DNA from 2 places in the Neorhizobium sp. DAR64860/K0K1 genome. Region 2 is predicted to be linked to the other one. Evidence: predicted binding sites of a transcription regulator. Region 2 holds the regulator's gene; the other holds the start of a gene.

Region 1 (15,253 bases), 420 kb from region 2:
CATCCAGCCACCAAAAGAGGATTTGGCTTTTTCAAACGCCGCAAGATTGCTCGCGTTCTCTTCGTCAGTGCGCGACACAAGCACGTCGCCAGCGGCAGCGTGCCCGGTCTGCATGTAGCGATTGGCGCGTGCAATTGCCAAAGTTGCCAGGCTTTCCTGCTGGAGAAGCCCGCCATACTCGCTATCCAGCGTTCGAATGCTGTTGCTGCTGTAGAAGGCAGTTGCGACGACGAATATGCCGAAGAACGACATGAGCGTCAGAAATTTACCGATCAAAGATACGTGCTTCATGGCAACCTGCGCGTTGGTGTTTGATTAAGCGCAGTTAATGTGAAGTTGCTTAGAAGAGCGTCACTGCCGAATTACTATTTTATACGAATAAAAATTATCAGTCCTTGTCGTTCGGTAAGTTCAGAGGGGGAAATGCTATGCATGCTGTATGCCTCAATAGCAGAAAGGGCGCCGGTTGCCCGACGCCCTTTCCGAAACACTGAACCTGAAGGATCAGATGTGCAGACCTTACGGCCTGATCACATCATGTCCATTCCGCCCATGCCGCCCATGCCGCCGCCGCCCATGCCGCCGCCAGCCGATTCCTTCTTAGGAAGTTCGGCAATCATGGCTTCGGTGGTGATCAGCAGCGAAGCAACCGAAGCTGCGTTCTGCAGAGCCGTACGAACGACCTTGACCGGGTCGACGATGCCCATGGCGATCATGTCGCCATATTCCGACGTCTGGGCGTTGTAGCCGAAGTTGTCGCTGTCGCCGTCGAGGATCTTGCCGACAACGATCGAAGCTTCGTCACCAGCGTTGGTTGCGATCTGGCGAACCAGCGACTGCAGCGCCTTGCGGACGATGTTGATGCCGGCTTCCTGGTCGTCGTTCGCGCCCTTGGACGTGATCTTGGTCGAAGCGCGCAGGAGTGCGGTACCGCCGCCTGGGACGATGCCTTCCTGAACGGCAGCGCGCGTCGCGTTGAGCGCGTCGTCGATGCGGTCCTTGCGTTCCTTGACTTCGATCTCCGTGGAGCCGCCGACGCGGATGACGGCAACGCCGCCAGCGAGCTTGGCAAGACGTTCCTGCAGCTTTTCGCGGTCATAGTCCGAAGAAGTTTCTTCGATCTGTGCCTTGATCTGTGCAACGCGGCCTTCGATGTCGGTCTTCTGACCGGCGCCGTCGACGATCGTCGTATTTTCCTTGGTGATCGAAACCTTCTTCGAACGGCCGAGCATGTCGAGCGTTACGGTTTCGAGCTTGATGCCGAGGTCTTCGGAGATGACAGTGCCGCCCGTCAGGATGGCGATGTCTTCCAGCATGGCCTTGCGGCGATCGCCGAAGCCAGGAGCCTTGACAGCAGCAATCTTCAGGCCGCCACGCAGCTTGTTGACGACGAGCGTTGCAAGAGCTTCGCCTTCGACGTCTTCAGCGATGATGAGGAGCGGCTTGCCGGTCTGAACGACAGCTTCGAGAACAGGCAGCATGGCCTGAAGGTTCGAAAGCTTCTTTTCGTGCAGAAGGATGTAAGCGTCGTCGAGATCGGCGACCATCTTTTCCGGGTTGGTCACGAAGTAAGGCGACAGGTAGCCGCGGTCGAACTGCATGCCTTCGACGACTTCGAGTTCGGTTTCAGCGGTCTTGGCTTCTTCGACGGTGATAACACCTTCGTTGCCGACCTTCTGCATGGCTTCAGCAATGTCACGGCCGACCTGTGCGTCGCCGTTTGCCGAAATCGTGCCGACCTGTGCAACTTCTTCCGAAGTCGAGATCTTCTTGGCGTTGGCCTGGAGATCCTTGACGACTTCTGCAACGGCGAGATCGATGCCGCGCTTCAGGTCCATCGGGTTCATGCCGGCGGCCACTGCCTTGTTGCCTTCGCGAACGATGGCCTGTGCAAGAACGGTAGCAGTCGTGGTGCCGTCGCCGGCGATGTCGTTGGTCTTCGAAGCAACTTCGCGGACCATCTGGGCGCCCATGTTTTCGAACTTGTCTTCAAGTTCGATTTCCTTGGCGACCGAAACACCGTCCTTGGTGATGCGCGGAGCGCCGAAGGACTTGTCGATGATGACGTTACGACCCTTGGGGCCGAGCGTGACCTTCACTGCGTCAGCGAGGATATCGACGCCGTGAAGCATCTTTTCGCGCGCGGTGCGGCCAAACTTGATTTCTTTAGCTGCCATGTTGGGAACTCCTGAAAAGGGGTGTCAGCAAATATTGGAAGAAGAGCAGTCGGCTAAAATCAGCCGATGATGCCCATGATGTCGGCTTCCTTCATGATCAGAAGGTCGACGCCATCGAGCTTGACTTCGGTGCCCGACCACTTGCCGAACAGAACGCGGTCGCCGACCTTGACGTCGAGTGCAACCTGCTTGCCGCTTTCGTCGCGGGCGCCAGGACCAACGGCGATGATTTCGCCTTCAGCTGGCTTTTCCTTGGCGGTATCGGGAATGATGATGCCGCCCTTGGTCTTTTCTTCAGACTCGACGCGCTTGACTACAACGCGGTCGTGCAGGGGGCGAAAATTGGTGCTTGTCATTGTCTAATCCCTCGATCAAATGACATGGACGGGTCTCAAGGACCCGCGGAGTGACGTTTAGCACTCATCTATCGAGAGTGCTAACGAGACCCGAGATAAGGATGGCTGCGAGCTGAGTCAAGAACGGGCTTGAAAAATTCAGGGCTCAAGGAGCGGCCATGCAGAATACGCTTAACGACCAAAACCCGGGCCCGGCGCCGAGCTTTCGTGAGCTCGTGGCGGTGTTTGCCCGGATCGGTGCCCTCAGTTTCGGAGGGCCTGCCGGACAGATCGGCATGATGCACAAGACTTTGGTGGAAGAAAGACGCTGGCTCTCGGAAGAGCGGTTTCTGCACGCCCTCAACTACTGCATGCTGCTGCCAGGCCCCGAAGCGCAGCAGCTGGCGACCTATATAGGTTGGCTGCTGTTCGGCGTGCGCGGCGGTATCGTTTCCGGTTTGCTTTTCGTCCTTCCCGGCCTTGCCATCATTCTGGGGCTTTCGGCGGCCTACGTCCTCTATCAGGATGCGACATGGCTTGCCGGCCTGTTCTTCGGCCTGAAGGCGGCGGTCCTTGCGATCGTCGTGGAGGCCGTGATCCGCCTCGGACGCCGGACGCTCAAAACCACATTCCTGCGCTGCGTCGCCGCCGCTGCCTTCGTGGCCCTGTTCTTCTTCAGCCTGCCGTTTCCGCTCGTCGTGTTTGCGGCCGGTCTCGCAGGCTATCTGATGACGCGGGCAGGGGGGCAGCAACCGCAAGACAGCGTCGCCAAAGAGGACAGTCCTCCCTGCGCGAAAACACCTGGTATCGCCCGCACGATCGCGACGCTTTCATTCTGGATCCTCGTCTGGCAGTCGCCTGTCCTGGTGCTCTGGGCCTTCGGTGCCCCGGACAGCCTTTCCAGTCTGTTCGCCTTCTTCTCCAAGATGGCGCTGGTCACCTTCGGCGGCGCCTATGCGGTTCTGGCCTATGTGGCGCAGGTCGCAGTCGCCGATTACGGCTGGCTGAAACCGGGCGAAATGCTGGACGGCCTGGCACTTGCCGAAACCACGCCGGGCCCGCTCGTGCTGGTTTTGTCCTTCGTCGGCTTTCTCGTCGGCTTCCGGGAAGCGTCCGGTCTCGGCCCCGTCACGGGCGGGATTGTCGGCGGCCTGCTTGTCGCCTGGGCAACCTTCGTGCCGAGCTTCGTCTTCATCTTTGCAGGCGCCCCCCTGATCGAGCGCCTGCGCGGCAACGCCCTTTTCTCCGGCGCGCTGTCTGCCATCACCGCCGCGGTCGTCGGCGTCATCCTCAACCTCGCGATCTGGTTCGGCCTGCATGTTCTGTTCAGAGAGGTTCGCCACGTCGATCTCTTTGCGCCAGCAGCATTTGGCCTTTCCGTCCCGGTCTGGTCCAGCCTCGATCCCGTCGCTCTTTTGCTTTTCGCAGCCTCCGCCATCATGCTGTTCGTCCTGAAGCTCGGCATGGTGCCGGTGCTCGCCATCAGCGCGGCGGCGGGTTTTCTCGCCCAGATCTTCCTGATGTCGTGAGGATCGTATCATTGCAAAAATATGAAGTTTTGCCGGGATCTACGTCGCGCGGCCCGCTTTCACCGCCTTCTCCCTTGTAATCTCGCCAACGGTTTGCGATGTCAGCCTCCTAATCGAGCAGGCAAAACCGGCAGGAACTTTTGACATGGCAAATCGCATCCAGAATTTGAACGACGTGATCGAGGGCTACGATGTCGTGCTTTCGGACGTCTGGGGCGTGGTCCATAACGGCGTCGAAGCCTTCCAGCATTCCTGCACGGCCCTGGCCGCCGCCAGAGAAGCCGGCGCCACTGTCGTCCTGATCACCAACTCGCCGCGTCCCGCACCCGGCGTCATCGAACAGATGAAGCAGCTCGGTGTTCCCGATGGAACCTATGACCGGATCGTCACCTCAGGCGATGTCACCCGCCATCTGGTCGCCGAAGGTCCGAAGAAGGTGTTTCTGCTGGGGCCTGAACGCGACCTCAATTTCTTCGACGGACTGGGTATCGAGATCGTTTCTGAAGCCGACGCCGATTGCGTCGTCTGCACCGGCTTCTTCGACGACGAGAAGGAAGTGCCCGAAGACTATACCCAGATGCTGACCACCTTCATTGCGCGCGACGTGCCGATGATCTGCGCCAACCCGGACCTGGTCGTCGAGCGCGGTCACCGGATCATTCCCTGCGCCGGTGCGGTCGCTGCCTACTACGAACAGCTCGGCGGCCAGGTGCGGGTTGCCGGCAAGCCGCACAAGCCGATCTACGACGAAGCGCTCTCGCTTGCCCGCAAGGAGCGCGGCGATGTCGACAAGGCGAGGGTTCTCGCAATCGGCGACGGCATGCCGACCGATGTTCGTGGCGCGCTTTCGCAAGGCCTCGACCTGCTTTATATCAGTGCCGGCATTCACATCGCGGAATATTCTGTCGATGGCGAAACCGATGAGGCGATCATGCAGGAATGGCTGAAAAGCGAGAACGCGGCGCCGAAATTCTGGATGCCGCGCCTCGCCTGATCCGGAACCTGTCATGACCGTATTTCACCGCAACGAAATGAAGGAGCCGCTGCCCGAAAGCCTCAAGGGCGGCGTCGTCGCGATCGGCAATTTCGATGGCGTCCATCGCGGCCATCGCAGTGTGCTCGATCGGGCGCTGGAACTCGCCAGTGAACGCGGCGTGCCCGCACTCGTGTTGACGTTCGAGCCGCATCCGCGCACCGTCTTCAAGCCTGACCAGCCTGTCTTCCGGCTGACGCCGGCACCGCTGAAGGCACGGCTCTTGGAAGCGATGGGATTTCGCTCCGTGATCGAGTACCCGTTCGACCGCGACTTCGCGACCCGTTCGGCAGAAGATTTCGTGAAGACGATCCTGACCGACTGGCTGGGCGCAAGCGCCGTCGTCACGGGCTTCGACTTCCATTTCGGCAAGGGCCGCGAAGGCGGACCGGCCTTCCTGATGACCGCCGGCGATCGTCACGACTTCACCGTGTCGCTGGTGGATGCGTTTCGCGATGAAAACGCGGAAGTCGTGTCGTCGAGCCGCATTCGCGATCTGATCGCCGAAGGAGACGTTGTCGCTGCGGCAGGCCTGCTCGGCTATCGCTACACGGTCGGAGCGGAAGTGATCGGCGGCGAACAGCTTGGCCGACAGCTCGGCTATCCCACAGCGAACATGAAGCTTGCCCCTGAAACGGAACTCAAGCCCGGCATCTACGCCGTGCGCTTCAGACGAGCCGACGGCACGCTGCATGACGGCGTTGCAAGCTACGGTCGCCGCCCGACGGTGACGGACGACGGTGCACCGCTCCTCGAAACCTATCTGTTCGATTTCTCCGGAAACCTCTACGGCGAGATCAGCTCGGTCTCCTTCTTCGGCTATCTGCGCCCCGAACTCAAATTCGACGGCCTCGACCCCTTGGTCGCGCAGATGAAAAACGACGAGGAAGAGGCGAGGGCACTGCTTTCAGGCGTAAAGCCGCTCGGCGAACTGGACATGAAGATCGCGTTTTAGGCTTTAGAGGCGCCTGTCCGACCCGGCGTCTTTCAGAATGGCATTCGCTGTGTGGCGGCTGAGAAGAGTGCGGGGTACGAGAATTATCTTCCCCGTCGCCTTCGATTGCCACTTTTCGTGAGAGCCCTTGGCATTCGTCAGGTAAACATAGCCGAGTTCTGAAATGATCGAGCGGACGGTCTTGTAAAAACCGTCCACCATCAGGCGGCCGCCGTCATCTCGGCGGGCCGTTGCCAGAGAATTGCCGGGATGAGGTCCTTCACCGGCGTCTGTGCCAGATCCTCTGCGGATATATGATTGGCAACGATGAGATCGATGGCTGCATCGAAGATGACGTCTTCAAAAGAATCCACGTCGGGCGCCTCGATATGAAGGCCCTCGATGTCGCTCTCCGAATAGAAGACCCTGGCTTCTTCATCCCAGACAGCTTTGATAAAGAATGTTCTCTTCACGGTGTCTACTCTGAAGGTCTGCGGTTTCCCGAAAACCATATATCTGTCATCAGTAGTCCGCAACGCAGGAATGATATCCCATGGCAACTCCACCCCGCAGGCCCGTAAACCCGATGGAAGCGGCCGAAGCGCTGTTCAAGCCGGTCAAGAAACCCGCTGCTCCGGCAGTGGAACGACGCGCCGCTCCTCAGGCAAAGGAACTCGTGTCCCTGAAGCTCGACAGCGCCGTGATCGAATATTTCCAGGACGACGGCCCCGGCTGGCAGGATCGCATCAACGATGCCTTGGTGGCGGTGATGAAGGCGAACCCGAAGGATTAACGGTCCTAGCCCGAAAAACTTTCGCCCGCGGTCAGTTCGCCGCGAGCAATGTCTGCCTTCTTCTGCAGAAATGCGAGATAATCCGGAGCCATCTTCTGCTGCAGGAGATAGTCCTGCATCAGGCCCAGCAGAACTTTCGATGGCGATTGATTGGCAGCCTCGGCAGCTTCCATGAACTCGTCATGCAGCGACCGATCGATCTGCAGTGTCAACGAAGCGTCTTTCGTCATCGGCGTTACCTCTCAGGCTGGAAGATACACGCTGTCCGAATTGCCAACAAGCGCGCAGGACGGGCTACCGTTTTGCCCCTTCCTTTCACCCGAAAAACACCGTAATAACCGCCCCCATGACAGATTTCCGGCGGGCCAGGATCATGGCCGCGATGATCATACGAATTATCGGCCCGGCCTTCCGCGCGGCTTGAACAGTCGGCCGGAGGGTCCGGGTTTTCGGCGCTTCCAGGAGCGCTTCTGCCACCGATTTCATCCGCATGCGCCCCTGTCCCGGCGCCAGAGACGATAGCCAATATGACCGATACAGTGACTGAAAAGCTCGATTACTCGAAGACCCTCTATCTGCCCGAGACCGAGTTTCCGATGCGCGCAGGCCTGCCGCAGAAAGAGCCGGAAACGGTTGCGCGCTGGCGCGAGATGGATCTCTACAAGAAGCTGCGCGCCTCTGCCGCCGGTCGCGAAAAGTTCGTCCTGCACGATGGCCCTCCCTATGCCAACGGCAACATCCACATCGGCCATGCGCTCAACAAGATCCTCAAGGACGTCATCACCCGCTCGTTCCAGATGCGCGGCTATGACGCCAACTACGTTCCCGGCTGGGATTGTCACGGTCTGCCGATCGAGTGGAAGATCGAGGAAGAGAACTACCGCGCCAAGGGCAAGGCCAAGCCCGACCTGAAGCAGCCGGATGCGATGATCGAGTTCCGCAAGGAATGCCGCGCCTATGCGCAGAAGTGGATCGCGATCCAGGCGGAAGAATTCAAGCGCCTCGGCATCGTCGGCGATTTCGACAAGCCCTACCTGACCATGGATTTCCACTCGGAAAGCCGCATCGCCGGCGAACTTCTGAAGATCGCGATGAGCGGCCAGCTGTATCGTGGGTCGAAGCCGATCATGTGGTCGGTTGTCGAGCGCACTGCGCTTGCCGAAGCCGAGGTCGAATACCACGATTACGAGAGCGACACGATCTGGGTGAAGTTCCCGGTAATGAAAGCAACCGGCCATAGCCGGCTTGATGGGGCAGGCACGCAAGAAGATGTCCAAGCAAGCGCCGGCGACCAGCTGCACGATCTTACGCAGGCATCAGTTGTCATCTGGACGACCACGCCTTGGACCATCCCGGGCAACCGCGCGATCGCCTATTCGCCGAAGGTCGCTTACGGGCTCTATGAAGTTACCGAAGCGGCTAACGACTTCGGTCCGCAGCCGGGCGAAAAGCTGATCTTTGCGGACAGCCTTTCAGCGGAATCTGCCGCAAAGGCGAAGCTTGCCTTCAAGCGTTTGGCAGATGTTTCTGCGCGCGAGCTTGCTTCGATGACAACTGCCCATCCCCTTAAGGACCTTGGCTACGACTTCACCGTCCCACTCCTCGCCGGCGACCATGTCACCGACGATGCCGGTACCGGTTTCGTCCACACCGCTCCGTCCCACGGCCGCGAGGACTTTGAGGCCTGGATGTCCAGCGTCAAGGAACTCGAAGCCCGCGGCATCGATCCGCGCATCCCGTTCCCGGTCGATGATAGCGGCACCTACACCACCGACGCCCCCGGTTTCGAGGGTGCTCGCGTCATGGATGACAACGGCAAGAAGGGCGATGCCAACGATCGCGTCATCAAGGCGCTGATCGAACGCAACGCGCTGTTTGCCCGTGGCCGCCTGAAGCACTCCTATCCGCATTCGTGGCGCTCCAAGAAGCCGATCATCTTCCGCAATACGCCGCAGTGGTTCGTCTATATGGACAAGGACCTCGCGGACGGAACGACGCTTCGCACCCGTGCGCTGACCGCCATCGACGATACCCGCTTCGTGCCCGCCGCCGGCCAGAACCGCCTGCGCGCCATGATCGAGCAGCGCCCGGACTGGGTTCTCTCCCGCCAGCGCGCCTGGGGCGTCCCGATCTGCGTGTTTGCGGATGAGGAAGGCAATGTCCTGCAGGACGAAGAGGTCAATGCCCGCATCCTGGAAGCCTTCGACGCCGAAGGGGCCGATGCCTGGTTTGCCGAAGGCGCCAAGGAACGCTTCCTCGGCAATGCCCATGACGGCGCCAAGTGGACGCAGGTCATGGATATCCTCGACGTCTGGTTCGATTCAGGCTCGACGCACACGTTTACCCTCGAAGACCGTCCGGACCTGAAATGGCCGGCCGACGTCTATCTCGAAGGCTCCGACCAGCATCGCGGCTGGTTCCATTCGTCGCTTCTGGAGTCGGCCGCCACCCGCGGCCGCGCGCCCTATGACACGGTCGTCACCCATGGTTTCACCATGGATGAGAAGGGCCAGAAAATGTCGAAGTCGCTCGGCAATGTCGTGGCGCCGCAGGATGTCATGAAGGATGCCGGCGCCGATATCCTGCGTCTCTGGGTCATGACCACCGACTATTGGGAAGACCAGCGCCTTGGCAAGACGATCATCCAGACCAATGTCGATGCCTATCGCAAGCTGCGCAACACCATCCGCTGGATGCTCGGCACGCTGGCCCACGACGATGGCGAAGAGATCGCTTATGCCGAGCTGCCGGAACTCGAAAAGCTCATGCTGCACCGCCTGTCCGAGCTGGATAAGCTGGTGCGTGAAGGCTATGACGCGTTCGAATTCAAGAAGATCGCCCGCGCGCTGATCGATTTCAGCAATATCGAACTCTCGGCCTTCTACTTCGACATCCGCAAGGACGCGCTCTATTGCGACGCCCCGTCGTCGCTGCGCCGTCGCGCCTCGCTTGCCGTCATCCGCAAGATCTTCGAATGCACGGTCACCTGGCTCGCACCGATGCTGCCCTTCACCACGGAAGAGGCATGGCTGTCCCTGAAGCCCGATGCCGTCTCCGTGCATCTAGAACAGTTCCCGGATGTGCCCTCCGAATGGAAGAACGATGCGGTTGCCGAGAAATGGGCAAAGATCCGCAAGGTTCGCTCGGTCGTCACAGGCGCGCTGGAAATCGAGCGCAAGGACAAGCGCATCGGTTCGTCGCTGGAAGCCGCTCCCGTCGTCCATGTCGCCGATGCCGAGCTTTTGAAGGCGCTGGAAGGACTGGATTTCGAAGAGACCTGCATCACGTCCGCGATCACGATCGTGGCAGACGAAGGCCCGCAGACAGCGTTCCGTCTGTCGGAAGTGTCGGGCGTATCGGTCGAGCCGAAGCCTGCGGACGGCGTCAAATGCGCCCGCTCGTGGCGCGTCACGACGGATGTCGGGTCCGATCCCGCCTGGCCGGATGTTTCGGCCCGCGATGCGGCGGCACTGACTGAACTGGCCAAGCTTGGCCGGCTTTGATGGCTTGCAGATTACCGGATGATTGCGCTTGCCCGCGTCATCCGGTATTCCTGCCTGAAATTGGCCGGAATGTTCCGGCACGAGATGACTTCCGGTTTTGAAGGCGTCAGGACGGGCGCCGATGGTAGGGGTTTGATGAAAACGACTTATGCGTTTCGTGCCGCGATCGGTGCGGTTGGCATGCTGGCTGCAACCGTGTCTCTTTCCGGCTGCATGGGCGGCCCGACCTATGGCACCGACAAGACGGCAATGGCCCAGCTCGGCGACGATCTTGGAGCAGCCGTGGCTCTCGGCAGCGCCCGCGATGAAGAAAAAGAAAAGCTGCGCTACAATCCCCGCCCGACGCTGGTCGTTGCCGGCAAGGGGCAGGCCAGCCTGCCGGCGCCCCAGCAGTCGCTCGCCAACCGCGAAAGCAACCCGAACTGGGTTGAATCTCCGGAAGAGACCCGTGCGCGCCTGCGTCTGGAAGCCAAGGAAAACGAAGGCAACAACAATTACCGTTCGCCGCTGATGGCCGGTCGTGGCCAGGGCGGTCAGATGACCGAAACGGAAAAATGGGAAGCCTTCCGCAAGGCCAAGCAGGATGTCGAAACGGTCAACATGGGCTCGCGCCGCCGTTCCCTGTCCGAGCCGCCGGCTGAATTCCGTGCCGCCGATGCCGCAACGCTTCAGGATCTCGGAGAACCCGAGAACGAGAAGGAGCGCCGTCGCAAGAAGGAAGCGCAGAGCGCAACCCAGGCGTCGAACAGCAGCTGGTGGAAGCCCTTCCAGTAAGACCTTGTCTTGCCTAATCCCGGCGTGAGCGAAAGAAGCCTGTCAGAATGTCGGCGGCTTCCCGCTCTCCGAGCCCGGAATAGACGTCCGGCGCGTGATGGCAGCTCGGTTGTGCAAAGAAACGCACGCCATTTTCCACAGCGCCCCCCTTCGGATCTCCCGCGCCGTAATACAGCCGGCGAATTCGCGCGAACGAAATCGCCGCCGCACACATGGTGCATGGTTCCAGCGTCACGTAAAGATCGGCACCACTAAGCCGTTCCTGGCCGAGAACCCCGGCCGCAGCCCGCATAACCGCAATCTCGGCATGCGCCGTCACGTCGTTCTTGGTGCGGGTCAGGTTGCCGGATCTGGCGATAATCTCGCCGTCCATGACCAGCACGGCACCCACGGGAACTTCGCCCTGTGCCGCTGCAAGCCTGGCTTCTGTGAGTGCGGCATCCATGAAACCGTCGCTCTTGGGCATTTCCGCGATTTCCTCTTAACCCGGCTCGCATGAACTGGTAGGAAGCATTCAACACGAAGCGCGCTGTGCGCGTGTTTCATCACCATCCACGAACACGAATGTCCGGTTCGTTTCCGTAGACATCATGCTTCAGGCAAACAACAAATGACTTCAAAAGACAAGCCGAAGCGCGGCGAAGCCAAAACCTTCATCCGCGAGATCAAGCCGAAATCTGCAGATGCTGCAGCCGGCAAGACAAAGACGGGGACGGGCTTCAAGAAACGGGCGCCCGCAAAGCCCGGTTCCGACGCGCCCCGCTCAGAACGTCCGCGCTCCGTTGCGCCGCGCGCTGAAAAGCCCCGTGGCGAAAACGCTGCCGCCGACAAGCCGGCAAAGCCGATGCGCCGTCAGGCAGCCTCTGCCGAAACGGCAGCGTCGGATGGCAAGCCCGAGCGCATTTCCAAGATCCTCGCCCGCGTCGGCGTGGCGTCCCGCCGCGATATCGAGCGGATGATCATGGATGGCCGTGTGTCGCTCAACGGCAAGGTTCTCGATACGCCTGTCGTCAACGTCACCTTCGACGATGCGATCGAGGTGGATGGCGTGCCGATCCGCGGTGTCGAGCGCACGCGCCTGTGGCTCTACCATAAGCCCGGCGGCCTGGTGACGACGAATTCCGATCCGGAAGGACGTCAGACCGTGTTTGAAAACCTGCCCGGCGAACTGCCGCGGGTGCTCTCCATCGGTCGCCTCGACATCAATACCGAAGGCCTGCTGCTTCTCACCAACGATGGCGGTCTGTCGCGCGTGCTGGAACTTCCGACCACCGGCTGGCTGCGCCGCTATCGCGTCCGCGCCCATGGCGAGGTGGATCAGGAATTGCTCGACAAGCTGAAGGACGGCATTGCCGTCGATGGCGTTCTCTATGGCTCGATCGAAGCCACGCTCGACCGTTCGCAGGGCCGCAACGTCTGGATCACCATGGGTCTTCGCGAAGGCAAGAACCGCGAGATCAAGAACGTCCTCGGCGCGCTCGGGCTTGAAGTCAACCGCCTGATCCGTATCTCCTACGGCCCGTTCCAGCTCGGTGACCTGCCGGAAGGCGAGGTCATGGAAGTGCGCGGCCGCACGCTGCGCGACCAGCTCGGTCCGCGCCTGATCGAAGAAGCGAAGGCGAATTTCGACGCGCCGATCTACAACGAAACGCCTGCCGCTGCTGAAGACGAGAAGCCGGCGCGCTCCTCCCGCTCCGAATGGTCGAGCCCGGCGGATCGCCCGGCACGTCCTCGCGACGAGGACAGACGCGAGCGCTCGCTCGGCCGTCTCGATACCAAGGCGACCGAACGCAAGTTCTCCGAAAAGCCGGCCGGCAAATTCGGCGCAAAGCCCGAGGGCAAGTTCGGCGCAAAGCCAGGCTTCAAGTCCAACGACCGTGATCTCGGCGACGAAAAGCCGAAGAAGCGTCCGCCGATGGGCACCAGCCGCACCGCCAATGTCTGGATGGCGCCGGGTGCGCGTCCAAACGCCGACGGCAGCGTCCGGGCGGTTTCCGCTCGTGCCCAGGCAGAGCAGCTGTTCAGGAAACAGGTGCCGGAAAATGACCGCCGCGTGATCGTGAAGCGCGCCGATGACGACGCCGACTGGATCCGTGCGGATTCTCCGCCGGAGCCGGAAAAGGGCGAATTCGGCGCCAAGCGTTCCTTCGGTGACAAACCCCGCGGTGACAAACCCCGTGGCGACAAGCCGAGAAGCGACAGACCCCGCAGCGATAGCCCCCGCGGTGACAGCCCGAGAGGCGAGCGCTCCTTCGGCGACCGCAAGCCACGCGAAAGCGGCGATCGTCCCTATGGCGACAAGCCCCGTGGCGAGCGTTCGTTCGGTGATCGTCCCTCCCGTGGAGATCGTCCGACAGGTGACCGCCCAAGCGGCGACCGTCGCCCGCGTCAGGATGGTGACCGTCCCGCCCGTGCGTTCAACGCCGGAGAAGGCCGCTCCGATCGTCCGCGCTCGGATCGCCCTTATGGTGACAGGCCTGCGCGTGGTGACCGCCCGACGGGTGACCGCCCAACACGTGACCGGCCAACGGGCGACCGTCGCCCGCGCGAGGATGGTGATCGTCCCGCACGCTCGTTCAGTGCTGGAGAAGGTCGTCCCGATCGTCCGCGCTCGGATCGTCCGTTCGGTGACAAGCCCGCGTTCGGCGATAAGCCCAGAGGTGCACGGCCTGCCGGCAAATCCTTCGGTGGCAAGCCGAGCGGTGGTAAGCCAAGCTTTGGCGGTAAGCCGTCCGGTGGCAAGCCTTCGGGTGGCCGCCCCTCGGGTGGCAAGCCCGGCGGACGTCCGGCTGGCGCTCGATCAGGCGGCCCAGGTGGAAAACCGCGGACCCCGAGAGGCTGATCCGTGCGCATCGTAGGGGGTGAATTCCGCGGCCGCACGCTCGCCACGCCGAAAACCAGCGCGATCCGGCCGACCATCGACCGGACGCGCGAAAGCCTGTTCAACATCATCGGCCATGTCTATCCGCAGGCGCTGGATGGCACGCGGGTGATCGATCTTTTCGCCGGCACCGGTGCCGTCGGACTGGAAGCCGTCTCGCGCGGCTGTCGTCATGCGCTGTTCGTCGAAAACGGTGTCGAAGGTCGCGGTCTCCTGTGGGAGAACATCGACGCTTTCGGCCTGCATGGCCGCGCCCGCATCCTGCGCCGCGATGCCACCAAGCTCGGCCCGGTCGGTACGCTGGAACCCTACAACTTCCTCTTCGCCGATCCGCCTTATGGTCAGAAGCTGGGTGAGGGGGCTCTGTTTGCCGCCCATGTCGGCGGCTGGCTGGTGCCCGGCGCACTCGCGATTCTCGAAGAACGCGCCGATGTGACGGTTGAAGTCGATCCGGCCTACAAGCTGCTCGAAAGCCGAACATTCGGCGATACGCGGATGGATTTCTTCCGCTACGAGCCGGCCTGAGCAAAGGCGGGAGGCGATCCATGAACACGAGGCTGACCCTTGCTGATCATGAGACTGCGGATCGCCCTGGCGGCAAGAAGGGCGATCTGCGCTATGCGGTCGCCTTCGGCGGCGGCGGCGCCCGCGGCATTTCCCATATCCACGTCATCGAAGCGCTGGACGAACTCGGCATCCGGCCGGTAGCAATTTCCGGCTCTTCGATCGGCGCGATCATGGGTGCCGCCATGGCATCGGGCATGTCGGGCCGCGAGATCCGCGACTATACCGTCGAGACCGTCGGCAACCGCGGCTCGCTGGTGAACCGGCTCTGGGGTCTCGGCCCGTCGACGATGCGGGATGCACTCGGCGGATTTCGCTTCGGTCACTTCAATCTGGAGCCGATCCTCGAGGCCTTCCTGCCGAGCCAGATCCCCCAGGATTTCGCCGATCTCGTCATACCCTTGAAGATCTCCGCCACCGATTATTATGGCCAGGCGGAGGTGATCCTCGAGACGGGCAATCTGCGCAAGGCGATCGCGGCCTCTGCCGCCATTCCCGGCCTGTTCATGCCGGTCAGGGTCAACAACCGCATCATGATCGATGGCGGCGTCTTCAATCCCGTCCCTTACGAGCAGTTGATGGATCTCGCCGACGTGGTGATCGGCATCGATGTGGTCGGCGCGCCGGAAGGCGATGGCCTGCATCCGCCCAACCGCTTCGACAGCCTGTTCGGCGCAAGCCAGCTCACCATGCAGGCCAGCATCGCCCTCAAGCTGAAACTCAATCCGCC
Region 2 (15,253 bases):
GGTGCTTTCGCCGACCAGAAGAACGGCGGAGGCGCCGGCGGCATCGGCCGTGCGGATGATCGTGCCGAGATTGCCCGGATCGCGGACGCGGTCGAGCGCGACGAATGTCTGCTCAGCCTGAGGCTTCAGATCGGCAAGCCGTGCCCAGCGCTGCTCGAAAATACCGACCACCATCTGCGGATTGTCGCGGCGCGTGATCGACGACAGGACCTTTTCGCTGACCTCGAGAACGAGGCCGCCATCAGCAACGGTCTTTGCCGCAACCTGTTCGACCAGCGGCTTGGCCTTGGCAGCCTTGGCATAGACGAGCGTGCGGATTGTCCAGCCGAGTTCCAGCGCATCGATGACCAGTTTCAGCCCCTCCGCCATGAAGGCACCGGATTCTTCCCGGTGCTTCTTGTCGGTGAGAAGCTTGATGTCCTTGATGATGGGGTTGGCGAGCGAGGTGACTTCCTTCACCTGCCCGACGCGCCGTGGCCCGTTTCTGTGAAAATTATCGCTCATGCGGGTACCCAACGGCTGAAAAGAGAGGTGGAAAGCGCGCGGCCACGGACTTTGCCGTCAAGGCCCGCTTCCCGGATGACGAGTTCGCCCGATTCCACAACGCCATCTGCGCCGCGCATGGTTTCGCGCATCAGTTCATGGATGGAATAGAAGCTGGCGCGGATCGAATAGGCCGTCAGCACCAACCCGACCGCCTTGGGCGACAGGAGTTGCCGGCAGACATCGAGCATCAGCGGCAAATGGTCGAACAGATGCCAGACCTCGCCATTCGGACCGCGGCCGAATTTCGGCGGATCGGTGAGAATGATGTCGTAGGTGTTGCCGCGGCGTTCCTCGCGCAGGATAAACTTCATCGCGTCTTCGCAGATCCAGCGGATCGGTGCCTTTTCGAGACGCGACAAGGACTGGTTCTCGCGACCCCAGCCGATCGCCTTTTTCGACGCATCGACATGGGTGACTTCGGCACCGGCGGCTGCCGCCACGAGCGAGGCGACGCCGGTATAGCCGAACAGGTTGAGGACTTTCAGGGTGCGCCCGGCCTTGGCGGCTTCCTCGACGCGTTCCTTCATCCACTCCCAGTGGACGATCTGTTCCGGAAACACGCCGACATGGCGAAATGCGGTAAAGCGGCCGTGGAAATCGATACCGAGAAGGGCGAGAGGCCAGGTTTCCCCGAGCACTTGTGATGGGAAGCGCCAACGGCCCATGCCGTCTTCATCCGTGTCGCCGGTGAAGATTGCGTCGGCATTTTCCCAGATGTCGTCGGCAAGCGTCGGCTGCCACAAGGCCTGGGCTTCCGGGCGCACGACCCGGTAATCGCCGTATTGCTCAAGCTTCAGGCCGCGGCCGGTGTCGATCAGGTGGAAATCGCCAGCGCCCGACGATTCCAGAATGATCGGCACGCGTTCGGCGGGCAGATTTCCGCTGCGGGCAAGAAGCGGACGCGTTTCGACCGGTACGTGCGGTTGTGCCTGTGGTCTGTCAGGACGGCGCGACTGGGTGGTTTGGGCTTCGGCCCGACCTTCCGAGCGCGCAGCCTGGGGGCCGGTCGACCTGGTGCGGGTTGCGGCAACGGCCGGACGGCTGCCAGCTTCGCTGCGGCGCTTGTCCGGGCTTTTTGCAGGCGACTTAGGCGCGCCCTTGGCTGCTGGCTTCTCCGGGCGCTTGCCGGTCGGCCGCCTTTCCTTGTTCTTCACTGCGATCATCCGCTCGGGTTCTTGTCTTTCGCAGCAGATAGCATCTGTGCCGCGTTCTTCAAAGCCGGCAATAGCGTCAGATCTGTTTTCGCGCGCTTCCATGCCTATCTTATCAGCGAAACGGGAGATCGAGATGGATATCGAAGGGCAGGAACGGATCGCGGCGCCGCGGGATATCGTGTGGCGCGCGCTGAACGATGCCGAAACCATCCGCCAGTGCATTCCCGGTTGCGAGCGTCTGGAGTGGATTTCGGACAACGAACTTGCCGCCAGCATCAAGGTTCGCTTCAGCCTGATCTCGCTTGGCCTTGCCGGCACGATCACGCTTTCGAACATCAGGGCGGGAGAAAGCTACACGATCTCCGCCGAGGGTCAGGGAAGCGTTGCGGGATTTGCCAAGGGCGCGGCCGATGTACGGCTTGAGGCCGACGGGACTGAGACCGTGCTGCATTATATCGCGCGGGCGCAAACCGGAGGGCGTATCTCGCAGCTTGGTTCCAAGCTCGTGCGGTCGACAACCGAGAAGCTGGCAGCAAAGTTCTTTGCGGACTTCAACGCAGCGGTCATCGCCAAGACGGCGGAGGCCAGAACCGAGGGGCTCTGACCGCGGGTCGTTATCTGGCTGGAAGCGCGGCGTTGCTGGCCGGGGCGGGAACAATGGCCTGGTTGGCCGGAACGACTGACGGCGACGGCTTGACCGCGGCAGTGTTCTCCTTTTGCAGACGGACGGCCTCGCGAGCTTCAATCCGGGCCTGTCTGCGATGCTTGCCCTGGCTCCACCAGGTCACGAACGAGCCAAGCGCCATGCCGAACAGGAGCGCCAGCAGTACCAGCAGGAACAGCGGTGCCGTCAGCGACAGGACGCTGTCTTCCGGACGGAAGGGATTGAGTGCGAGCGTGACGCTTTGACGGTTGGCGACGGCCAGAACGATCAAAACGATGCCGAGGGGCACAAAGATCACGAGGCTCACGATCCTCTTGAACTTGGTCATGGTTTTCTCCCGGCAAGTGACAATCAAACGATGGATCGCCGGTCATCGCTGCCGGCGTCTAGTGCAGAATAGAGGGCGGCGTCATGCTTTCAAGTGTGATGCCCGACCTTCGACGCGATCAATCGTCCTCGTCGGCCAAATCCGGGTTGAGGCGCTCGCGCAATTCCTTGCCCGTTTTGAAGAACGGCACCCATTTTTCCTCGACAAAGACGCTTTCGCCTGTGCGCGGATTGCGGCCGGAGCGCGACGGACGGTTCTTTACCGAAAACGCGCCGAAGCCACGCAGCTCGACCCGGTTACCTCCGGCGAGAGCATCAGTGATCTCGTCGAGGACCGCATTGACGATATTCTCGACGTCACGATGGTAGAGATGCGGATTGCGCGCTGCAACGATCTGCACCAGTTCAGATTTGATCACTTCTGCCCCCTGAAAAAAGTTAGGTGCCCCCTGAAAAAATTAGGCTTTCAGTCGCTTCCAACCTGCCAAACGGAAACCAGACCGTCAAGGAACAACTTGTCGGAGCCGAAGATCCGAAGCGCTGCCGGGGAAAGCTGGTCGCCCAGTCCGGTCATGCGGAAAAACTGCGACACGGCACTGGCGAACCAGAATGAGGACGAGGACTTGCCGTCCTTCCATTCCACTTCTGGCAGGCTTTTGGCCACACCGCGGGTCTCCAGATAGGCGCGGACCTCGTCTTCGCCGCCGAGTTCATCGACCAGCTTGACGGCAAGCGCCTGACGGCCTGTGAAGATCGTACCGTCAGCGAGTTTCAGAACCTCATCGCGCGGCATGTTGCGGCGATCGGCCACGAGATCGACGAACCAAGCGTAGCTGTCCATCACCATATTGCGGATCATCGTCTTGGCTTCTTCGCTGGCAGGATGGAAGGGCGATGGCTCGGCCTTCAGCGGCGCCGACTTGATCTCCTCCAGCGATACGCCGATCTTTTTCAGCGCTTCATCGACCTGAGGGTACTGAAAGATGACGCCGATCGAGCCGGTGATGGAGCTTTCGCCGGCGACGATATGATCGCCAGCAGATGCAATCATGTAGCCGGCGGATGCGGCAAGAGTGCGGACCTGCGAGACGACGGGCTTGGTTTGCGCGATATGGCGGATGGCCTTGAAGATGCGCTCGCCGCCATAGGTCGTTCCGCCCGGAGAATTGATCGAGACGATGAGCGCCTTTGCCTGGCTGCTTTCGGCGATCTTCTCCAATCGCTCCAGCAATTCCCTGTCGTCAAGGATCATGCCTGAGATATCGACGCGGGCGACGTGCGCGACCGCGGAGTTGCCACTGGCGCCGACCGTAACCCGATACAGCGCGAAACCGATGCCGACGAGAAACACAAGGGCCGCAACCCGCCAGAAACTCAGTTTCCGACGCAACTGGCGCCGTTCAGCAATCCCCATCTGATCCATTCTCAATCCTCATAGCGAGCCAGCCCAAATAGGGTCCGGCTTTTTGTTTCAAGCGGGCATATCACGTTTTTATGTTGTCCATTATTGTTTGTTGAACGATAAAAACCATATTGAGGCCGCAGGTGAACAACTAGCGCCACTTACGTCGATCTCAACGCAGGCGGCCCAGTCATCTTTACGACAAATCTTGCCGGAAAGGACCGGACGAGCAGAATGCTGCAGCATATCCGCAACCCAGCCCTGGCCGGCGCTTCCCGTGCGATCGGGCAGTCGCCCGACGATATCTATCAGTCGGCACTTGCCCATTCCGCAAGGGTGCGCAAGCTCAAGATATTCCTGCCGATCAGTGCAGCCATCATCTCCGCCGCCTTTATCGGGGTGGCGATCGTGCGCGCCTATCTGCCGGAAAACCTGTCGATCGAAAGCGCGCGCATCGAAAATGGCAAGATCGTCATGGAACGGCCCGCGATTTCCGGCCGCAACAGCGACGGCATCAGCTATTCGATGATTGCCAACCGCGCATTGCAGGATATCCAGAACCCGAACATGATCAGCCTCGAAAACGTCAAGGCGGCCGTGCCGATCAATGACGAGGTCGTTGCGCGTGTCACGGCCGCCGGAGCCGACTTCGATCGTGGCGCCGACAAGCTGGATCTTACCAAACCATTCGACGTTAATTTGTCCAACGGGATTACTGCGCGCTTCCAATCCGCCCGCCTCGATATACCGGGTGGATTGATGGATACGCCGGACCCGGTCAAAATCTCCATGGACGCGGGTTCCATTGTTGCGAACTCCCTGAAGATAACGGATAAGGGACACACAATCACCCTGATCGGCAAGGTTCAGGTCGACCTCGACCCTGCCCGCATCCGCAACCAAGGCAAATAGGGCACGGCCGCAATGACGAATCGACTCTTTCGTATCTCTTCCGCCGTAATGGCCACCGGACTGATGTTCGGCCTTGCCTTTAGCGCGACCGCCCAGACCACCAGCAGCAAGATGGAAGGCTTGAAGCTTTCCAACGATGCGCCGATCCAGATCCAGAGCGACCAGCTGGAAATCAAGGATCAGGAAAAACGTGCCTTCTTCACCGGCAATGTGCAGGTGGTGCAGGGTACGACCACGATGAAGGCCGGCAAGATGACCGTGCTTTACAAAGGTGAAGGCGCTTCGGTGACCTCCGGCAGCACCGACATCGACAAGATCTTTCTCGACGACACCGTTTTCCTCACCTCGGGCACTCAGCAGGCGACCGCCGAAAAGGGCGAGTTCGACATGACCTCGCAGACCTTCGTGCTTTCCGGCAAGCAAGTGGTGCTTTCCGAAGGCGCCAACGTGTTTCGCGGCTGCAAGCTGACCGTGCAGATGGCGACCGGACAGGCGAAGCTCGATTCCTGCGGTGGCCGCGTGGAAATCATGCTCGACCCGAAGTCGCGACCTAAGCAATAGAAATCCAAGCCCTTGAAAATACCTTTCCTCTCCAACCGGTCCGCCGACCGGTCGCCCGTGACCGAACCTTTCATTGCACGCGACAAGGCGCGCTATGAGGGTACGCTGGTGGCGCATGGTCTTTCCAAGACCTATGACACGCGGCGCGTGGTGAACGGCGTATCGCTGGTCGTTCGCAAGGGCGAGGCTGTCGGCCTGCTCGGACCGAACGGCGCCGGCAAGACGACGTGTTTCTACATGATCACCGGGCTTGTGCCTGTCGATGAGGGCATGATTGCCATCAATGGCAACGAGGTGACGCATATGCCGATGTATCGGCGCGCGCGTCTCGGCGTCGGCTACCTGCCGCAGGAAGCCTCGATCTTTCGCGGACTGTCCGTCGAAGACAATATCCGGGCGGTTCTCGAAGTGCACGAACCGAACCGCGACAAGCGCGAAGCGAAGCTCGACGAGTTGCTGGAAGAATTCCACATCAGCCAGTTGCGCAAGTCCGCGGCTGTCGCGTTGTCGGGTGGCGAACGGCGTCGCCTCGAGATCGCCCGCGCGCTGGCGACCGACCCTGCCTTCATGCTGCTGGACGAGCCGTTTGCCGGTGTCGACCCGATTTCCGTTTCCGACATCCAGAACCTGGTTCGCCACTTGACGGCGCGCGGTATCGGGGTACTGATAACGGATCACAACGTCCGCGAAACGCTGGGTCTCATCGATCGCGCCTACATTATTCACGCAGGCGAAGTCCTGACGCATGGCAGGGCCGACGATATCGTCAACAATCCGGATGTTCGTCGTCTTTACCTTGGCGACAAGTTCAGCCTCTGAGGCCAGAAAGAATCCACTTTCCCGCTTCGTGCCGCTTGACCAAATCTATCAAAAAAGCAATTCTTGTGCCAGTTGAAGGATGGCGCCGATAATCTCGGTGTCTTCCTCTCAACTATCGTGCGATGACCGCATGATTTTAAGGAGATCACGGGAGTTTCGCGTCCGCCATGGGGTTATCTGCCAGTCTTTTTCTGCGACAGAGCCAATCGCTGGTGATGACACCGCAGCTGATGCAGTCCATTCAGCTGCTGCAGATGACGCATTTTGAACTCAACCAGTTCATCGCGCAGGAAGTCGAGAAAAATCCGCTGCTCGAAATAGCGGCAGGCGACGGCGATGGTGATGCGGATTTAGGCGGGCTTGATCCCCGCGATCTGGAGTTTTCCGGTTCGCGCGAGGATGACGGACCGTTCGAAGGCCAATCGGCGGCGCAAGCCGATGTCGGCTCCCTCGACTGGTATGAGAGCGCAACCCGCGACGGCACGGCCAAGCTTGGCGATCACCTCGATGCCAGCCTTGAAAACGTGTTTCCCGACGACGCACCGGCACAGCGGCCGGACGCGCCCGAACTTCTCGGCCAGTGGAAATCGATGCCCGGCGGCGATGCCGGCGAGGACTACGACCTCGACGATTTCGTTGCGGGTCAGGTGACCCTGCGCGATCATCTCGGACAACAGCTGCCTTTCGTGGTGACCACCCCGGGCGACCGGTTGATCGCCCAGGACCTGCTCGACCAGTTGGACGATGCCGGCTATTTCCAGGGCGACATCGAAGAGGTCGCGGCCCGTCTCGGCAAGGCGCCGGAGGCGGTAGAGGCCGTTCTCATTCAGCTGCAAACCTTCGATCCACCCGGGGTATTTTGCCGTAGCCTGAGCGAATGCCTGGCGATCCAGCTGCGCCAGAACGACCGGCTGGACCCGGCCATGGCAGCGCTGATCGATCACCTCGATCTTCTCGCCAAGCGTGACTTTGCGTCTCTGCGCAAGATCTGCGGCGTGGACGACGAAGATCTGATCGACATGATGGCTGAAATCCGCAAGCTCAACCCGAAGCCGGGTGCAGGCTTCGAGGGCGGGTTCTCACAATCGATCTCACCTGATGTCGTGGTCCGGCCATCGCTTGATGGTGGATGGAACGTCGAACTCAATCCCGATACCCTGCCGCGCGTTCTGGTCAATCAGACCTATTTCAACACGGTCTCCAAACACTGCCCGAAGAACGGCGAAGATCACAATTTTCTGTCGGACTGCATGCAGACGGCGAACTGGCTCGCCCGCAGCCTCGACCAGCGCGCCAAGACGATCATGAAAGTGGCAAGCGAGATCGTACGCCAGCAGGATGCCTTCCTGCTGCATGGCGTCGATCACCTGCGACCGCTCAACCTGAAGACGGTGGCAGAGGCCATCAAGATGCACGAATCCACCGTCAGCCGCGTCACCTCCAACAAGTATGTGCTGACGCCACGCGGCCTGTTCGAACTGAAATACTTCTTCACAGTGTCGATCGGCTCGGCGGAAGAAGGTGGAGACACCCATTCGGCCGAATCGGTGCGGCATCGCATCCGGTTGTTGATTTCTCAGGAGCTGCCGAGTGCCGTCCTGTCGGATGACGACATTGTCATCAGCCTCAAACAGGGCGGTGTCGAACTTGCGCGCCGGACGGTGGCGAAATATCGCGAGGCGATGAACATTCCGTCATCGGTGCAACGCAGGCGGGAAAAGCGCGCCATCGCGAAACTGGCAGCGTTCTAGCCTCACATATCGAGTGCAGTCATAGGCGACCCGGTATTCGCCACACGTGCCGCACAGATTGACATTCCGTTAATGGCAGTTTAGAGACCCGCCGCAACCTGACCGGGCGACACGGGATCTAAACCAATTCCCAAACCAATTTGGCCCTGCCATTCGTGAACCGCTTGGATCAAGAGGCCGGTTGGCGTAGACTGGAACATGCAAGTCACGACAATAAGGAGTAACTCCATGAGTGTGCGTGTATCCGGTAAACATATGGAAATCGGCGACTCGTTTCGACAGAAGATCGAGGACCACATCGGCGGTGCAGTGACCAAATACTTCGACGGGGGGTATTCGGGTCAGGTGATCGTCGAGAAGTCCGGCTCGCGTTTTTCGGCAGATTGCAAGGTGCATCTCGATACCGGGATCGTCCTGCATGCGGCCGGAGAAGCGAATGATCCACAGGCAAGTTTCGATGCTGCAGCGGAGCGGATCGAAAAACGCCTTCGTCGCTACAAGCGTCGACTGAAGGACCATCACGCCGGCAATCACGCGAACGGTTTTTCCGAAGTGGCTTACACGGTCATGGACCGTGTACCGGATGAAGAAGACGACGTGCCAGACGATTTCGCACCGACCATCGTTGCGGAAAGCACGAAGCAGTTGATGACGATGTCCGTTGCGACCGCCGTGATGGCGCTCGACATGACGGACGAACCGGTCCTGTTGTTCCGCAGCCCTGGAAAGGAGCTGAACATCGTGTACCGGCGCAATGACGGAAATATCGGTTGGATCGATTCCACCGGTATGAAGAACTAAAAACTCTCGGGAGAGCGCCTTTGGCGCTCTCTTCGCCCTTCGCGGCAAAAGGATGATAAGAATGGCTTTGGCGGATTTGCTGCAGCAAGATGCGATTGTTCCTGCCCTTAAAGTGACCTCCAAGAAGCAGCTTCTTCAGGAACTTGCTGTGAAAGCGGCCAAGCTGACGGGTGTTCCCGAGCGGGAGATCTTCGACGTCATCCTGCAACGGGAGCGGCTGGGGTCGACGGGCGTTGGCCACGGCATTGCCATCCCACATGGCAAGCTCAGCAGCATATCGTCCATCAAGGGCGTGTTCGCCCGCCTGGAATCGCCGATCGACTTCGAAGCGCTTGATGACGAGCCGGTCGATCTTGTGTTCCTGCTGCTCGCCCCAGAGGGCGCCGGTGCCGACCACCTGAAGGCGCTTTCGCGTATTGCCCGCGTATTGCGCGATCAGGATCTCGTCGCCAAGCTTCGCAAGACCGATTCCGCGTCGGCAATCTACGCCTTTCTGAATGCAGAACAGGCAAACCACGCCGCCTGAGGCGGCTCTATACTCCTTTTCTATAGAGTAAAGCCGCCCGTTCGCCCTCGAATGGAGCGGCTAATCTTGTTTTCGAACCCTCTTTAGAATTGCCTTTTGTCAAATACGCCACATGTCTTTCCCGTTGAAGGAGATAGACATGAATGACGACATACGTGCCAGGATCGCTGCGAATGACAGACTGCTCAAGGCGGTTATCATCCTGCTGGCGATCAAGGATCCCCATCTTCTCGATGAGCTCGATGCAATCTTCAAAATTGCCGATGGTCAGGAGGGACTGATCGGCGATGCGGACAAGAAGACCCGAGCCCATCTCAATTCGGAACTGGCCCTGATCCGTTCCCTGGCGCATGTTTCGCTGGATACGACGCACTGATCCTTACCCGCGGTCGCCAAACGCAAATGGGCGCCCGAGGCGCCCATTTTTCTTGGAAAGGCTCTAAGGAGCTCAGTCCTTCTTGTCTTCAGCCGCCGCTGCTTCAACCTTCGGGCCGCCCTTGGCGACGCCGACCATGGCCGGGCGCAAGACGCGTTCGCCAATAATGAAGCCGGCCTGGACGACCTGCATGACAGTGTTGTTGGGTACATCCGCATTCGGGATCTCGAACATGGCCTGATGGAAGTTCGGATCGAACTTCTCGCCTTCGGCATCGATCTTCTTGACGCCGTGCCGCTCGAGTGTCGACAGCATGCCACGCTCGGTCATTTCGACGCCTTCAAGCAGGCTCGTCAGCGTCGCATCGGCTCCGGCACGCTTGTCTGCCGGAACAGTGTCGAGCGCGCGGCGCAGATTGTCCGAGACGGCCAGCATGTCGCGGGCAAAGCCCGAGACGGCGTAGGACTTGGCATCCTTTACTTCACGCTCGGTGCGGCGGCGAAGGTTGTCCATTTCTGCGGCAAGCCGCATGAAACGATCGCGCAGATCGGAATTTTCGGCCTTGAGCACATCGATCGGATCGGGCTCCTGCGCGAAGAAGGCTTCCCCTGCGCTCTGATCGGCGGCGTCTTCGAGAGCGGACGCCACGGCTTCCGCCGTGTTTTCGACAGCAGCTGCGTCAGGTCCGTTCTTCTTGGTTTCGTCGGTCATGACGGTCTCCGGTGCGTATTGGAATCTGGAAGGGTGGTTGCGCCCGATATCGAGGTTCGGGGCGAAAAAATCAAGGCCTTGGGAACATCCTAGCGGGATAGCCTTGCGAGCAGCTGCGCCGTGTAATCCACCATGGGCACGATGCGGGAGTAATTGAGCCGGGTTGGGCCGATCACGCCGACCGCGCCGACGATGCGTTCCTCGCCGTCACGATAGGGCGCAACGATGAGCGAGGAGCCGGACAGGGAGAACAGTTTGTTTTCCGAACCGATGAAGATCCGCACTCCCGGTCCCTTTTCGGCAAGGTCGAGGATCTCGATCAGGCTGTCCTTCTTTTCGAGATCATCAAACAGCAGACGCAGCCGATCGAGATCGCTGACATCGGCCAGACCTTCCAAGAGGTTTGCCCGGCCGCGGACGATAAGCTGGCCCGGCTTTCCGTCCTCCTGATCGCCCGACCAGAAGGCGAGGCCTCGCTCCACCAGATCATGCGACAGCGTGTGAAGCTCGCTTGCGACCTGTTCCTTCAGCATTTTCATCTGGCCGCGAAATTCCGGCAGCGTCTGGCCGGCGAGATGCGCGTTGAGGAAATTTGCGGCCTCGCCGAGCTGCGACGAGGTCACGCCTGCGGGCAGGTCGATAATCCGGTTCTCCACCTGATTATGATCGCCAACAAGGACGGCCAGCGCCTTGGTGGGCTCCAGGCGGATGAACTCGACATGTTTGAGGACGGGATCGTTCTTGGCGGTGATGACGATGCCGGCGCCGCGCGAGACGCCAGACAGCATCAGGCTTGCATCGGCCATCAGGTTTTCGAGCGTCTGATCGCGATCCGGCGGACGGATCTGCCGGTCGATGCTGGCGCGGTCTTCTTCCGAGAGATTGCCGACCTGCATGAAGGCATCGACAAAGAACCGCAGCCCTGTCTGGGTCGGCATGCGGCCTGCACTGATATGCGGCGAGTAGATGAGGCCGAGCTCTTCCAGATCGCTCATGACGTTGCGCACCGAGGCCGGTGACAGCGACATCGGCAGAAGTCGCGACAGATTGCGCGAACCGACCGGCTCGCCGGATTCCAGATAGCTTTCCACGATGCGGCGAAAGATTTCCCGCGAACGATCATCAAGCACGGAGCCGTTGTCGCGACCCGTCAGTCCCGGAAATACCATTGGCCCCTTTACCATGCTGCTGACCTCATCTCCCAGATATAGTCGCTCACTTGCGCATCCGCAAAAGGGAAATTCTTTGCAAATGCCGGCTCCGAGCCTTAGAAGGCGGAAACAATAATCCAGGGAGTGACGGATGCGGCCTTCAGGCAGACAGACAAATCAGATGCGCAAGATTTCGTTCGAGCGCAATTTCTCCAAGCATGCCGAGGGCTCCTGTCTCGTCAAGTTCGGCGATACCCATGTTCTGTGCACCGCAAGCCTTGAAGAAAAGACGCCGCCGTGGCTGCGCAATTCCGGCAAGGGCTGGGTCACCGCCGAATACGGAATGCTGCCGCGCGCCACCGGCGACCGGATGAAGCGCGAGGCTGCGACAGGCAAGCAGGGTGGCCGTACCCAGGAAATCCAGCGCCTGATTGGCCGTTCGCTGCGCGCCGTGGTCGACCTTTCCGCGCTTGGCGAAAAGCAGATCACCATCGACTGCGACGTGATCCAGGCCGATGGCGGCACCCGCACGGCGGCCATTACCGGTGGCTGGCTGGCGCTGTACGATTGCCTGAAATGGATGGACACCCGCTCGATGATCAAGCTCGACAAGGTTCTGAAAGACCATGTCGCGGCGATCTCGTGCGGCATCTTTGCAAGCCAGCCGGTCATCGATCTCGACTATCTCGAAGATTCGGCCGCCGAGACAGACGCGAATTTCGTCATGACGGGTAGCGGCGGCATCGTCGAGATTCAGGGCACGGCCGAGGGGGCTCCCTTCAGCCAGGAGGAATTCCTCAACCTGCTGTCGCTGGCACAGGACGGCACCCGGGAACTGGTAGCTCTGCAGAAGCAGGCGATCGGCGGCTGATTTCAACGCTGGCTGATCCAAGAGTTGCGAGGGGCAGTCTTCCTTTCCAGAGAGACTACCTCTCGATCGAACCTCCTCCCCCGCCTTCATGGCGGGGCAGCATCAGACAAGGGAGCCACTGTTTTGATCGACGGCATTCTCGAAACAGCGCTCTATGTCGATGATCTCGATGCGGCGGAAGCCTTTTACGGTGAACTGCTCGGGCTTGAGCGGGTGCTGCGGGCCGGCGATCGCCACGTGTTTTACCGATGCGGACCCGGCATCCTGTTGATCTTCAATCGCGCCGAGACGCTGAAGTCGCCGCCTGATGATGCGCTGCCGGTTCCGCCGCATGGCACGACAGGACCGGGGCATGTGTGCTTTCGTATGGACGGCCCGGCGATTGACAGAATGGTCGAAAAGCTCAACAAGGCGGGCATCGTGATTGAAAGCGATTTTCGCTGGCCGACCGGCGCCCGATCCATCTATTTCCGTGACCCGGCCGGCAACAGCCTGGAATGCGCAGAGCCGAGGCTCTTGAATCTATAGGAACCTTCATGCGCAAGCTTGAGACGAAAACGATCGTCGTTGCCAGCCACAATGCCGGCAAGATCCGTGAGATTGCCGAATTGATCGGTCCGTTCGGCTTTTCGGCAAAGTCCGCAGCCGAACTGAAGTTCGAGGAACCGGACGAGACCGGCACGACATTCGAGGAAAATGCGGCGATCAAGGCGCTTGCGTCTGCCAAGGCGTCCGGCCTGCCCGCCCTTTCCGACGATAGCGGCATCGTCATCGATGCGCTGGACGGTGCTCCCGGTGTCTATACCGCCAACTGGGCCGAGCGCGAGGATGGCAGCCGCGATTTCGCGATGGCGATGCAGAAGGTGGAAGACGCGCTGCAGAAAAAAGGTGCGACCACGCCCGACAAGCGCAGCTGCCGTTTTGTGAGCGTTCTCTGCCTTGCCTGGCCGGACGGCCACACCGAACTCTTCCGCGGCGATGTCGAAGGCGTTGTCGCCTGGCCGCCGCGTGGTGCTGCCGGGTTCGGTTACGACCCGATCTTCCAGCCGGAAGGCCACGAGACCACGTTTGGCGAAATGACCAGCGAGGAAAAGCACGGCTGGAAGCCTGGCGATGAGCACGCGCTTTCGCACCGGGCCCGCGCGTTCAAGCTGTTCGTCGAAACCTGCCTGGAGGCCTGATCCCCATTGAACGCCGTCGCTCCCCTTTTTCCCGGCATGCTGCTACCCGACACGGGTGAGCCGGGCTTCGGCGTTTACGTGCACTGGCCGTTTTGCGCGGCCAAATGCCCCTATTGCGATTTCAACAGCCATGTCCGCCACCAGCCCGTGGATCAGCTCCGCTACACCGCCGCGTTTCTGAAAGAGATGGAAACGATGCGCAAGATGAGCGGACCGAAGACGGTCACGAGCATCTTTCTGGGCGGCGGTACGCCTTCGCTGATGGATCCTTCAACCGTCGGGGCGATCCTCAACGGGATCGCGCAGCACTGGCATGTGCCTGACGGGATCGAGATCACGATGGAAGCCAACCCTTCCAGCGTCGAGGCGGAACGCTTTCGCGGCTACAGGGCTGCCGGCATCAACCGGGTCTCGATGGGCGTGCAGGCTCTCAACGATACGGATCTCAAATTCCTCGGCCGCCTGCATGACGTGGCCGACGCGCTGAAGGCGATCAAGCTGGCGCGCGAGATCTTTCCGCGCATGTCGTTCGACCTGATCTACGCCCGGCCGAAGCAGACGGTGGAGGCTTGGGAAGCGGAGCTGAAGCAGGCCATTTCCTATGCCGTCGATCACCTTTCCCTTTATCAGCTGACGATCGAGGAAGGCACGCCGTTCTACGGCCTGCACAAGGCTGGTAAGCTGATCGTTCCAGATGACGAGCAGTCGGCGCTTCTCTATGAGGCGACGCAGGAGATCACGGCCGCGCATGGCATGCCGGCCTACGAGGTCTCCAACCACGCCAAGCCGGGTGCCGAAAGCCGGCACAACCTGACCTACTGGCGCTATGGCGACTATGCCGGCATCGGTCCCGGCGCGCATGGCCGTCTGACGCGGGGACGCGACAAGATCGCCACTGCCACCGAGCGGCGTCCGGAGACCTGGCTGGATCAGGTCGAGACACAAGGCCACGGCATGGTCGACCAGGAACTGCTAGGCTTCGACGAGCAGGCGGACGAGTTGCTTCTGATGGGACTGCGCCTGACCGAAGGCGTCGACCTGGCGCGCTGGCAGGAGCTTTCCGGCCGCGATCCGGACCCGGTCCGCGAAGAGCGGCTTCTGGAACACGGCTTTATCGAGCGGCTGGGAAATTCCAGGCTGCGCTGCACGCCGTCCGGCATGCTGATCCTCGATGCTGTTGTTGCCGACCTCGCCTGCTGACTAGGCCTTTACCGCCGTCACATGCAGCCATTCGGTCGGCCGGTCATCATAGCCGCTGCCGTCGTTCGTGCTTATCTCGAGCGATGACCACGTGACGGTCCTGTAGGCCTGTTCGAGCCAGGGCCGCGACGGGTTGTTGTAATAGCGACCTATCGCATCCGTCATCTCTTCGCCGCCGGTCTTGTAGCTTGCGTAGAAAATGCCGCCAGGGCGCAGCGCCCGATGGATGCGGGCAAGGATATCGGCAAGATCGTTTATCGGCGTGTGGAGAAGGCAGGCATTGGCCCAGACGCCGTCATA

The links. Region 2 encodes HrcA, which represses chaperone genes, less so after heat shock. Its sites were predicted from a motif close to GTTAGCACTCNCNNNNNGNGAGTGCTAAC; they were not measured.
Region 1: the regulator HrcA is predicted to act here: its motif matches at 2,590-2,618, upstream of groES (co-chaperone GroES).

What each region holds. Positions count from the first base shown of each region.
Region 1 is NZ_CP191459.1:2,577,564-2,592,816, reverse strand. It holds partial or broken gene ACQY1J_RS17260 (methyl-accepting chemotaxis protein) at 1-291, opposite strand, end outside; gene groL (chaperonin GroEL) at 531-2,177, opposite strand; gene groES (co-chaperone GroES) at 2,237-2,533, opposite strand; gene chrA (chromate efflux transporter) at 2,692-4,041, shown strand; gene ACQY1J_RS17240 (TIGR01459 family HAD-type hydrolase) at 4,187-5,035, shown strand; gene ACQY1J_RS17235 (bifunctional riboflavin kinase/FAD synthetase) at 5,049-6,029, shown strand; gene ACQY1J_RS17230 (DUF1902 domain-containing protein) at 6,230-6,481, opposite strand; gene ACQY1J_RS17225 (BrnA antitoxin family protein) at 6,562-6,801, shown strand; gene ACQY1J_RS17220 (hypothetical protein) at 6,807-7,031, opposite strand; gene ileS (isoleucine--tRNA ligase) at 7,329-10,304, shown strand; gene ACQY1J_RS17210 (hypothetical protein) at 10,440-11,078, shown strand; gene ACQY1J_RS17205 (nucleoside deaminase) at 11,092-11,544, opposite strand; gene ACQY1J_RS17200 (pseudouridine synthase) at 11,689-13,920, shown strand; gene rsmD (16S rRNA (guanine(966)-N(2))-methyltransferase RsmD) at 13,924-14,484, shown strand; gene ACQY1J_RS17190 (patatin-like phospholipase family protein) at 14,505-15,253, shown strand, end outside.
Region 2 is NZ_CP191459.1:3,000,092-3,015,344, forward strand. It holds gene ACQY1J_RS19060 (TrmH family RNA methyltransferase) at 1-504, opposite strand, end outside; gene ACQY1J_RS19065 (class I SAM-dependent methyltransferase) at 501-1,700, opposite strand; gene ACQY1J_RS19070 (CoxG family protein) at 1,834-2,304, shown strand; gene ACQY1J_RS19075 (lipopolysaccharide assembly protein LapA domain-containing protein) at 2,315-2,692, opposite strand; gene ACQY1J_RS19080 (integration host factor subunit beta) at 2,811-3,110, opposite strand; gene sppA (signal peptide peptidase SppA) at 3,158-4,114, opposite strand; gene lptC (LPS export ABC transporter periplasmic protein LptC) at 4,328-5,005, shown strand; gene ACQY1J_RS19095 (LptA/OstA family protein) at 5,018-5,566, shown strand; gene lptB (LPS export ABC transporter ATP-binding protein) at 5,585-6,385, shown strand; gene rpoN (RNA polymerase factor sigma-54) at 6,553-8,136, shown strand; gene hpf (ribosome hibernation-promoting factor, HPF/YfiA family) at 8,365-8,937, shown strand; gene ptsN (PTS IIA-like nitrogen regulatory protein PtsN) at 8,999-9,463, shown strand; gene ACQY1J_RS19120 (hypothetical protein) at 9,603-9,839, shown strand; gene grpE (nucleotide exchange factor GrpE) at 9,912-10,550, opposite strand; gene hrcA (heat-inducible transcriptional repressor HrcA) at 10,640-11,719, opposite strand; gene rph (ribonuclease PH) at 11,853-12,572, shown strand; gene ACQY1J_RS19140 (VOC family protein) at 12,696-13,100, shown strand; gene rdgB (RdgB/HAM1 family non-canonical purine NTP pyrophosphatase) at 13,109-13,753, shown strand; gene hemW (radical SAM family heme chaperone HemW) at 13,790-14,953, shown strand; gene ACQY1J_RS19155 (class I SAM-dependent methyltransferase) at 14,954-15,253, opposite strand, start outside.